DNA from 2 places in the Streptomyces sp. NPDC047072 genome. Region 1 is predicted to be linked to the other one. Evidence: riboswitches for the same ligand, from Rfam matches in the RefSeq annotation. Region 1 holds a riboswitch; the other holds the start of a gene.
What was found. Region 1 has a riboswitch for glycine ahead of gcvT (glycine cleavage system aminomethyltransferase GcvT). Riboswitches for the same ligand answer to the same signal wherever they lie in the genome.

Region 2: it holds a riboswitch for glycine, as region 1 does, so the genes downstream of both, gcvP (aminomethyl-transferring glycine dehydrogenase) here and gcvT (glycine cleavage system aminomethyltransferase GcvT) in region 1, are expected to answer to the same signal.

What each region holds. Positions count from the first base shown of each region.
Region 1 is NZ_JBEYVC010000008.1:120,527-126,158, forward strand. Features, by position in the region: gene ABZ896_RS05905 (ABC transporter permease) at 1-829, opposite strand, end outside; gene ABZ896_RS05910 (enhanced serine sensitivity protein SseB C-terminal domain-containing protein) at 1,169-1,963, opposite strand; gene ABZ896_RS05915 (enhanced serine sensitivity protein SseB) at 2,107-2,904, opposite strand; gene ABZ896_RS05920 (AAA family ATPase) at 2,974-3,648, opposite strand; glycine riboswitch at 3,819-3,914, shown strand; gene gcvT (glycine cleavage system aminomethyltransferase GcvT) at 4,062-5,180, shown strand; gene gcvH (glycine cleavage system protein GcvH) at 5,278-5,632, shown strand, end outside.
Region 2 is NZ_JBEYVC010000229.1:1,287-6,918, forward strand. Features, by position in the region: gene ABZ896_RS48050 (TOBE domain-containing protein) at 1-395, shown strand, start outside; gene gcvP (aminomethyl-transferring glycine dehydrogenase) at 476-3,361, opposite strand; glycine riboswitch at 3,537-3,634, opposite strand; gene ABZ896_RS48060 (PRC-barrel domain-containing protein) at 3,758-4,129, shown strand; gene ABZ896_RS48065 (DNA polymerase IV) at 4,155-5,501, opposite strand; gene ABZ896_RS48070 (MerR family transcriptional regulator) at 5,560-5,632, opposite strand, start outside.

The sequences.
Region 1 (5,632 bases):
CCACACCCAGGAAGCTGAGCGCCGCCTCGGTGAGGATGTTGGTGGGGATCATCATCGTCGTGTAGACGACGATCGGGGCGACCAGGTTGGGCAGCAGCTCCTTGAACAGGATGTAGAACCGCCCGGCGCCCAGCGACCGGGCCGCCTCGACGTACTCCCGCTCGCGCAGGGAGAGCGTCTGACCGCGCACCACACGTCCGATGTAGGGCCAGCCGAAGAAGCCGATGACCACGATCATCACGAACACACGCACGGACGAACCGGTCAGGCCCAGCAGTTCGTTGGGCATGACGGAGACCAGGGCGATGATGAACAGCAGCTGCGGGAAGGCCAGCAGGCCGTCCATGACCCGGCTGATGACCGTGTCGAGCCAGCCGCCGAAGAAGCCCGCGAGCACACCGAGGACGGTGCCGAGGACGATCGCGACGACCGCGGACAGGAAGCCGACCAGCAGCGAGATACGGGCGCCGTAGAGGACGCGGGCGAAGATGTCGCGGCCGCTGACCGGCTCGACGCCCAGCCAGTGGTCGCCGCTGACGCCGCCCAGGGAGCCCTTGGGGGTGCCGAAGAGCGGGTCGATCAGGCTCTCGTGGTACGCGTCGGGGTCCTGTCCGTACAGGTTGGTGATCACCGGCGCGAGCAGCGCGACCAGGATGAGCAGAAGCACGACGACGCCGCCCGTGAGGGCGAGCTTGTCCCGCTTCAGGCGCTCCCAGGCGATCCGGCCCAGGGAACGTCCCTGTACGGCCTTCTCACCCGCGGCGAGCGCCGCTTCTTCGGCCGCACTCGGAGCCGCTTCCGCGGTCGGCTCGTGCAATGGTGCCGTCATCTGGCAGGGACCCCTCTCAACCGGCGGTGACCGGCCCGCACTTGCCGCTTGTAGCGGCGTGTTCACGTCGTACGCAGGGGTAGACCACCCCTTGCTGCCGGAGTCTTCAACGCTTCAGCGATCTGGAGCCAGACTTGGCGGTGAAAGGATGCATAAACGTGATGCGGGCTGGAGTATTCCGTTATCCGAACGGCGGGTTGCGAGAGCCGGACGGCCACGAATCGGGGCACATCGACCCCAAAGTGAACCTACTGTTCGGATCTACGCGCGGAGAAGCCTACTCCGTCCTGAGCGGGATGCCGCGCAACCGCGTCGGAACGGGTTCCGCCGCCCCTACGGTCAGTACCGGCCCGACGCCGGTGGGTAGCCGTAACCGGCCGCGGGGGCCTGGGCGGGAGCCGCGTGTGCCTCGCGGTCGTAGAAGGGGCGGGCGCCGGAGCGCATCCACAGGGCCACCGGGTCGAAGTCGTCGGACATCGCCACGGTCGACACCGGGAGGCCGTCCGGGACGGCGCCGATGGACTGCTGCATCATCGCGCGCACCGAGTCGACGGCCGAGGGGCTGGTGTCGTAGACGTCCAGGCCGATGGCCAGATACGGCGCCCCGAGCGCCGGCTGCACCCAGGCGCGGCGCAGTGAGCGGACCGCCGGGGTGCGGTGGGCGTTCTGCACGAGCAGGGCGTAGAACTGGGGGATCTCGATGCCGGGTTCCGCGAGGCGGAGGGGGCCGGCGGGCTGGCGTTCCAGGCCGGTGGCGATGCGGCGCAGGTCCAGCCAGGGGATGCCGACGCCGCCGCCGGGGGCGTGCGGGTTGAGCCAGAGGCCGAAGTGGTCGGGGTACAGGGTGCGGGCCACGTCGAGGCCGTCGACCACCTCGTACGAACGGTTCCAGCCACTTGCCGACAGCTCCTGGGCCGAGGTCACGCAGGGGGCGTAGCCGTAGCCCTCGACCTCCATGTTTCCGTACTGGGCGTCCGGGGAGCCGGCCTGGCCGTGCCACAGGAGCATCCAGATCTGGCCGGCGTTGGGGGTCGCGAGGGCGCGCAGCAGTGCCTCGTAGGCGTCGTAGCGCCCGGGGGTCACCTGGCGCAGCATGTGCTCGACCGTGCCGGTCGCGGTGCCGGTGCCGCTCACGTCGTATCGCCCTTCTTGGAAGTTGCCCCTAGTGGAAACCAAGCTTATGCGCCCACCGGGCAGGAGCCTGTTGACCGTTGGCGGGTGCGGGTTGTCTGTGGCTTGTCGCGCAGTTCCCCGCGCCCCCAAAAAGGGGTGGACCACTAACCCTGCGTATAGAAGGGCCGGACCTGCTCGCGCATCCAGTACCCCACCGGGTCGTCCGCCACGTCCAGCAGGACCAGGTTGACCGGCCACTTCACCGGGGTGGTGTGCAGGGCCCTGCCCAGCGCGTCCATCGGCAGCGTGCGCAGGTCGCCCTCCCATTGGGAGAGTTCTACGCCGATGAACATGACCGGGTCGGCCGTTTCGATCGCGGCCAGGCAGCGGCGGGCCGTCAGGACCACGCCGGTCGCGGCGAACTCGGCGGACGCGGTGGCGAGGAAGTCCACCGGGTCCTCCTGCCAGTCGGGCTGGTAGAGCTTGACGCGGCCGCCGGTGTTGGGGCCGTCCAGCGGCGTACGGCCCACCCGGCACAGGTCCGCGACCGCGGCCGGCGGGAGCGGGACGCCGACCACGCCGTCGGGGTTCACGGCGATGCCGACCTGCGGGGGCAGCCCGCGGGCGAACTCGACCGCGGGGGCGATGGTGTACGACATGTGCGAGCCGGCGACCTGGCGGAACTGCTCCTCGGAGCTGAAGACCGGCACGAACGCCTGGCCCTCGATCTCCAAGGTGGGCAGGTCGAGAGGGCCGCTGTGCGGGCCGCCGCCGCCCGGCAGCGGGACCCAGACGAAGCTGCGGCCGAGCACCTCGATGATCCGGCCGCCCGCCGAGGGCATGCCGAGGGAGGCCGAGAGCACCTCCTCCAGTTCGTTGCCGGGCCAGCCGCCGTGCGGGTGCGGGTGTGCCTGTGCCGGGAACGCCGAGAAGTCCGCGGGGAGATCCGCCGGGAAGTCCATCTGTCTGACCGCCTGCTGTGAACCACTGTCTGGTGTGGCTGAAAGGCTAGCGGGTACCGCCGGGATGGCTCAGCCCGTGAAGCCGATCCGCCGAAGGACGTCCGCCGCCTCGCGGTCGACGATGACCGCCGAGTCGCAGCCCGGGGGCAGGTCACCGCGCTCCACCGCCCGGATCAGCCGGGCGGCCGCGCCCCGGTGCCGCAGGAAGGCGTAGCGCGAGACACCGCGGCCGCGCTCGCGCTGGCCCTCCAGTGCCAGGTCCGGGGTGACGTCGAGGAGCAGCAGGTGCAGGGTGCCGCCGCGGCGCCGGGCGTCCCGGGCCAGCCAGCCGCGCACCCACGCCTGGGTGCCGCAGTCGTGCACGACGACGCCCTTGCCGGAGCGCAGGGCCTTGCGCAGTCCGGCGTAGTGCGCGAGCCGGACCAGGGGGCGGTAGACGGCGTACGGCAGGAAGCGGGCCAGCCGGCCGTCCCAACGGTCGCGGGTGTCCTGGGAGTCGATCCGTATCCCCTTGACCGCGCGCCGCATCAGCGTGGACTTGCCGCTGCCGGGCAGGCCGGTGATGACCACGAGGTCGCGGGGGCCGAAGAGCAGGGCGTGCGGGCTGTGCCCGGAGCGGTCGCGCAGGTCGCGGACCACCGGTGCCGGGCGCGCGTCACGGGCCTCGACGGCCGGGGCCGTGGGCTGCTTGGGCAGCGCCACGCCCGTGGTCGTCGCGTACGCCGTCGTCCTGTTCACCGTCATCGTCCTCCTCCGGGGTCGGGGTTCCCCTCCCCACCGAGCGTAAAGAGAAGGTAATGGACGATCTCTCGTGTTTCTGTACGCGTACAGCCACAGGCCGGTTACAAAAGGCGGCCCTGCCCTCCGCGTCCCAGCCGTGCAATGATGTCCGCGCCAACTGCATACCGGCCGTTTGAATCCGCGCGGGAGAGTCCCGGGTCGTGTACCCGGGCGCCGAAGGAGCAAGTCCCTCCCTTGAATCTCTCAGGCCCCGTTACCGCGCGGGCGAGGCACATCTGAAAAGCGGGCCGCCGGCTTCGGTGGTCCCACCCACGGTGCAAGCCATGTCCTTCATGGCGAACCTCTCAGGTTCCGATGACAGATGGGGAGGAACGTTCCTCGCCTGTCATGCCTTGGATTCTGGAGACGACCGTCCGATGAGCAGCACAGATATCCGTCGTACCGCGCTCGATGCCCTGCATCGCTCGCTCGGTGCCACGATGACCGACTTCGCCGGCTGGGACATGCCCCTGCGCTACGGCTCCGAGCGCGACGAGCACAACGCCGTGCGGACTAGGGCCGGGCTCTTCGACCTCTCCCACATGGGCGAGATCACCGTGACCGGTCCGGAAGCGGCCCGCTTCCTGAACTACGCCCTGGTCGGGAACATCGGCTCCGTGGGGGTCGGGCGCGCCCGCTACACGATGATCTGCCGGGCCGACGGCGGCATCCTGGACGACCTGATCGTCTACCGGCTCGGGGAGACCGAGTACCTGGTGGTGGCGAACGCGGGCAACGCGCAGACCGTCCTGGACGCGCTCGTGGAGCGGGCCGCCGGCTTCGACGCCGAGGTGCGGGACGACCGGGACGCCTACGCGCTGATCGCCGTACAGGGGCCGGAGTCCGCGGGGATCCTCGCTTCCGTGACCGACGCCGATCTCGACGGGCTCAAGTACTACGCCGGTCTGCCGGGCACGGTCGCCGGGGTCCCCGCGCTGATCGCCCGTACCGGGTACACCGGCGAGGACGGCTTCGAGCTGTTCGTGGCGCCGTCCGACGCGGAGGCGCTGTGGCAGGCGCTGACCGAGGCCGGCGAGGGCGTCGGCCTGGTCCCCTGCGGGCTGTCCTGCCGGGACACGCTGCGCCTGGAGGCGGGCATGCCGCTGTACGGGCACGAGCTGTCCACGGAGCTGACCCCCTTCGACGCCGGGCTCGGCCGGGTGGTGAAGTTCGAGAAGGAGGGCGACTTCGTGGGGCGCGAGGCCCTGCGGAAGGCCGCCGGCCTCGCCGAGGAGAAGCCGCCGCGCGTCCTGGTCGGCCTGGTCGCCGAGGGGCGTCGGGTGCCGCGCGCCGGGTACGCGGTGGTCGCGGACGGCCGGGTGATCGGCGAGGTCACCTCCGGGGCGCCCTCCCCCACGCTGGGCAGGCCGATCGCCATGGCCTACGTCGACGCCGGGCACGCGGCGCCGGGCACGGCCGGGGTCGGTGTGGACATCCGGGGCAGCCACGAGCCGTACGAGGTCGTGGCGCTGCCGTTCTACAAGCGCCAGAAGTAGCCGTCGGCGTGACGGCGCACACATCGTCGCTGCTCACGCACGTCCTCCGCAGTCCCCCCTTCACCAGCACTCCCCCGCGTACAGGAGAATTCAGGCCATGAGCAACCCCCAGCAGCTGCGTTACAGCAAGGAGCACGAGTGGCTGTCGGGCGCCGAGGACGGCGTCTCGACGGTCGGCATCACGGAGCACGCGGCCAACGCGCTCGGCGATGTCGTCTTCGTCCAGCTCCCGGAGGTCGGGGCCGCGGTGACCGCGGGCGAGACCTGCGGTGAGCTGGAGTCGACCAAGTCGGTCAGCGACCTGTACTCCCCTGTGACCGGTGAGGTCACCGAGGTCAACGAGGACGTCGTCAACGATCCGTCGCTGGTGAACTCCGCCCCGTTCGAGGGCGGCTGGCTGTTCAAGGTACGCGTCGCGGAGGAGCCGGGCGACCTGCTCTCCGCCGACGAGT
Region 2 (5,632 bases), on a different contig from region 1:
TCCCCGGCACCGTCACCGCCGTCACCCCGGGCGAGGCCATGGCGACGGTCAAGGTCCGCCTCACCGGCGGCCAGGACCTCACCGCGGCCGTCACCGCCGAGTCCGTCCAGGAACTCGGCCTCACCCAGGGCACGGCCGTACGCGCCCTGGTGAAGTCCACGGAGGTCGCCCTCGCCACCGCCCCCGTGGACGGCGTGTCGATCCGCAACCAGTTCCCCGGCACGGTCACCTCGGTCGCCACCGGCCCGGCCATGGCCACCGTCAAGATCTCCGTGCAGGGCGGCGAACTCACCTCCGCGATCACCAGGGACGCCGCCACGGACCTCGCCCTCAGCGCCGGAACCCCCGTGATCGCCCTGATCAAGTCGACCGAGGTCGCGCTCGCCACGGCGTAGGAACTCCTCACAGCACAGAAACTCGCCGCGGCATGAGAAACGGGCCCCGCCGAAGCGGGGCCCGCCCAACAGACCAGCTGTCAGTCCTCGTACGCGTCCAACGGCGGGCAGGAGCACACCAGGTTCCGGTCCCCGAACGCCTGGTCGATCCGCCGCACCGGCGGCCAGTACTTGTCCGCGACGGACACCCCCGCCGGGAAGACGGCCTCCTCGCGCGTGTAGCCGTGCTCCCACTCCCCGCCGAGCGCCCGCGCCGTGTGCGGCGCGTTCCGCAGCGGGTTGTCGTCGGCGGCCCACGCCCCGGACCCGACCTTCTCGATCTCCTCGCGAATGGCGATCATCGCCTCGCAGAAACGGTCCAGCTCCACGATGTCCTCGGACTCGGTCGGCTCGATCATGAGCGTGCCGGCCACCGGGAAGGACATGGTCGGCGCGTGGAAGCCGTAGTCGATGAGCCGCTTGGCCACATCGTCCACCGTCACACCCGTCGCCTTGGTCAGCGGCCGCAGGTCGATGATGCACTCGTGCGCCACGAGCCCGCCCGGGCCCGTGTAGAGCACGGGGTAGTGCGGTTCGAGGCGCTTGGCGATGTAGTTGGCGGAGAGCACGGCCACCTGCGTGGCCCGCTTCAGCCCCTCGTCGCCCATCAGCCGCACGTACGCCCACGAGATCGGCAGGATCCCCGCGGACCCCCAGGGCGCGGCCGAGATCGGCCCGACACCCGTCTCGGGCCCGGCGGCGGGCTGCAGCGGGTGGTTGGGCAGATACGGCGCCAGATGCGACCGTACGGCGACCGGGCCCACCCCCGGACCACCGCCGCCGTGCGGGATGCAGAAGGTCTTGTGCAGGTTGAGGTGCGAGACGTCACCGCCGAAGTGCCCCGGCTTGGCCAGCCCCACCAGCGCGTTGAGGTTGGCCCCGTCGACGTAGACCTGCCCGCCCGCCTCGTGCACCTGCGCGCAGATGTCGGCGACGTGCTCCTCGAACACCCCATGGGTCGAGGGGTACGTGATCATCAGCACCGCCAGCTCGTCGCGGTGCTGCTCGATCTTGGCCCGCAGGTCCTCGACGTCGATCTCGCCGTCCTCGGCGGTCTTCACGACGACGACCTTCATCCCGGCCATCACGGCACTCGCGGCGTTGGTCCCGTGCGCCGACGACGGAATCAGACACACGGTCCGCTGCTCGTCCCCGTTGGCCCGGTGGTATCCGCGTACGGCGAGCAGCCCGGCGAACTCGCCCTGCGACCCCGCGTTGGGCTGCAGGGACACCTTGTCGTACCCGGTGACCTCGGCGAGCCGCTCCTCCAGCTCCCTGATGAGCGTCAGGTAGCCCTGCGCCTGCTCGGCGGGCGCGAAGGGGTGCAGCTGCCCGAACTCGGGCCAGGTGACCGGCTCCATCTCGGTGGTCGCGTTGAGCTTCATCGTGCAGGAACCGAGCGGGATCATGCCCCGGTCGAGCGCGTAGTCCCGGTCGGCGAGCCGGCGCAGGTAGCGCAGCATCGCGGTCTCGGAGCGGTACTGGTGGAAGACGGGATGCGCGAGGAAGTCGTCCTCCCGCAGCAGGCCCTCCGCCAGCGCCTCCTCGGTCGCGGCGTCGAGGGCCTCTACGTCCCCCTCGACCCCGAACGCGTTCCACACAGCCGCCAGTTGGGCCCGCGCGGTGGTCTCGTCACAGGCGATCGACACATGGTCGGCGTCGACGAGCCACAGGTTGACGCCGTTGTCCCGGGCAGCGGCGACAACCTCGGCGGCACGCCCGGCGACCCGCACGGTCAGCGTGTCGAAGTAGTTCCCGTGCACGACCTCGACCCCACCGGCCGTGAGCCCGGCGGCCAGCAGCGTGGCGTACCGATGCGTCCGCCGCGCGATCCCCTTCAGCCCCTCTGGCCCGTGGTACACGGCGTACATCCCGGCCATGACCGCGAGCAGCACCTGTGCCGTACAGATGTTGCTGGTCGCCTTCTCCCGCCGGATGTGCTGCTCCCGCGTCTGCAACGCCAGCCGGTACGCCTTGTGCCCGTCCGCGTCCACGGACACCCCCACGAGCCGCCCGGGCAGGCTCCGCGCGAACTTCTCGCGTACGGCCATGTAGCCCGCGTGCGGCCCGCCGAAGCCCATCGGGACACCGAACCGCTGCGTGGTCCCGACGGCGATGTCCGCGCCGAGCTCCCCCGGCGACTTCAGCAGGGTCAGCGCGAGCAGGTCGGCGGCGACGGTGACGAGCGCCCCGAGTTCGTGCGCCTGGTCGACGACCGGCTTGATGTCCCGTACGGCCCCGGAGGCGCCCGGATACTGCACGAGCACGCCGTTGATCTCCCGCTCGGCGATCCCGGCCGGAATGCCGTCGCTCAGGTCGGCGACCACGACCTCGACCCCGGTCGGCTCGGCCCGGGTCTGGATCACGGCGATGGTCTGCGGCAGCACGTCCGCATCGACGAGGAAGAGCCCCTTCTTGTTCTTCCCCATGCGCCGGGACAGCGCCATGGCCTCCGCCGCAGCGGTCCCCTCGTCGAGCAGCGAGGCGCCCGAGGTCGGCAGTCCGGTCAGCTCGGCGACCATGGTCTGGAAGTTGAGCAGGGCCTCCAGCCGCCCCTGCGAGATCTCCGGCTGATACGGCGTGTAGGCCGTGTACCAGGCCGGGTTCTCCATGACGTTCCGCAGGATGACGGGCGGGGTGAACGTCCCGTAGTACCCGAGCCCGATCATGGAATCGAGGACCTGGTTGCGATCCGCCAGGGACCGCAGCTCGGCGAGCACCTCCGCCTCGGTCCGGGCGCCGGGCAGGTCCAGCGCCTCGGCGTTCTTGATCACGTCGGGTACCGCGGCCGCGGTGAGCTCGTCCAGCGAGCCGTACCCGACCTGGGCGAGCATCTTGGCCCGCGCCTCGTGATCAGGGCCGATATGGCGCTGCTCGAACGGGATTCCCTGCTCGAGCTCGGTGAGCGGAATGCGGTGGGCGGTCATCGGGAGGCCTCCTGGTCTGACGCGACCTTCGAGGGGCACCACGGCACGGGTACCCGGACGGCCTCCCCCTCTGTCATCTCAACCTGAGAGCTTCGCCGGACCGCCCGAGGGCCGCCGGCTTTCACCGTCGGTGAGAGCGGGAGCCGTCGACACCCGCCCTGCTTTCCAGAGTGACCTCGTCCGTGCGGTACGTGAGCCTGAGAGATTCCGGGGAGGATTTGCTCCTTCGGCGCCTTCGGAACGATCTCCGAAGGACTCTCCCGCACGGGGTCGACAGCCACTTGCAACCCTACCAGCGCGGTCAACGCCGAGCCTTCGAGTGGCCGCGCCACCCAAACTGCTCTTTCGTAGTGCATACGACCGCTCACGCGTGACGTGCGACGAAGTGGAGGGCCCGTGGAGACCGACATCGACCCGCGCAACCTGATCGGCCGCAAGGCGTTCGACCGCAACGGCACCAAGATCGGCACCATCGACGAGGTCTACCTCGACGACGCGACCGGCGTACCGGAGTGGGCCGCCATACGAACCGGCCTCTTCTCCCGCGACGCCTTCGTCCCCCTGGAGCCCAGCGAACTGATCGAAGGCACCCTGCGCATCCCCTTCGACCGCGCCCTGATCAAGGACGCCCCCGACTTCGGCGTAGGCCGCCACCTCTCCCCCGCCCAGGAACTCCAGCTCTACCACCACTACGGCCTGGACATCTCCGCCCCACCCCCCTTCAAAGACAGAGACTTCGGCAAACTCGCAGGAACGGAAGACACCTGACCTGCTCAACAAACGACGCCCCCTCTCACAACCGAACGCCACCCACCAGCGGCAACGGCTCAGCCACAACCAGCTCCGGATCATCCACCCGAAACGTCCGCACCCTCCCCGGCTCCGAATCCGGCGTCTCGAACCGCACCGTCACCCTCCCCAGCCCACTCCCCTGCACCCACCCATGCCCGAACGACGCATGCCGCACGTCATGCCCCGCAGCCCACCGCCGCTCCCCCTGCGCCTCCGCCCCCGCCCGCACCGGCCCGACCTCCTCCGCGGCCTCCTCCACCTCCTCGAACCGCTCCCCCGCAGCCTGGGCGAACAGATCCTCCTGCGTGAAGTCGGCCAGCCCGCTCACCCCCACCCCCAACAACCGCACACCCCCGGTCGTGTCCACGCCTTCCAGCAACCGCGCCGCGGCCTCCCGCACCACCGCCGGATCATCGGTGGGCCCCCGCAACGTCTCGGACCGCGTCAACGTGGAAAAGTCGTACCGCCGCACCTTCAACACGATGGTCCGCCCGGACAACCCGGCCCCCCGCAACCGCCGCACGCACCGATCCGCGAGCCGCTGCACCTCCAGCCCCACCCGAACCCGGTCGTGGATGTCGATGTCGTACGTGTCCTCCACGGACACCGACTTCGTCTCCCGCTCCGCCACCACGGCCCGCTCGTCCCGCGCCAGCCCCATCGCGTACAGCCCCTGCCCGTGCGCCTTCCCGAGCAGCCGTACGAGCTCGTCCTCCCCCGCCTCCACGAGCTCGTCGACCGTGTGGATCCCGGCCCGCCGCAGATGGTCCCCCGTCGCCGGCCCCACCCCCGGCAGGGTCCGCACCGACATCGGCCCGAGCATCGCCCGCTCGGTCCCCGGCTCGATCACGACCAGTCCGTCCGGCTTCGCCTGCTCGGAGGCGATCTTCGCGAGCATCTTCGACGCGGCGAGCCCGACCGACCCCGTCAGCCCCGTCACGGCCCGTATGTCGCCCCGCAGCTTCGCCCCGGCCAGCCGCGCCGACGACTCGTCCCAGGCCGCTCCCCCGGCCTCCAGGTCCACGAACGCCTCGTCCAGGCTGAGCGGCTCCACAAGCGGCGACAACGACCGCAGCAGCCCCATCACCTGCTCGCTGATCGCCCGGTAGAACCCGAAGCGCGGTACGAGATACGCGGCGTTCGGCGCGAGCCGCCGCGCCTGGGCCATGGGCATCGCCGAGTGCACCCCGAACACCCGGGCCTCGTAGGACGCGGTGGCCACCACACCCCGCGGCCCCAGCCCGCCCACGATCACGGCCTTCCCGCGCAGGCTCGGCTTGGACGCCTGCTCCGCCGAGGCGAAGAAGGCATCCATGTCGAGATGCAGGATCGTGGGCGTGTTTCTCACATGTCCGATGCTGCCCTACGCCACTGACAATGCCCCGGTCCAGGAGCCGGAACGGTCCTCAGACCGCCCGGTTGCGCCGCCGCGCCAGCTCGTCCGTGGGGTTGTGCCCGACGAGCGTCTCGCCGGTGTCG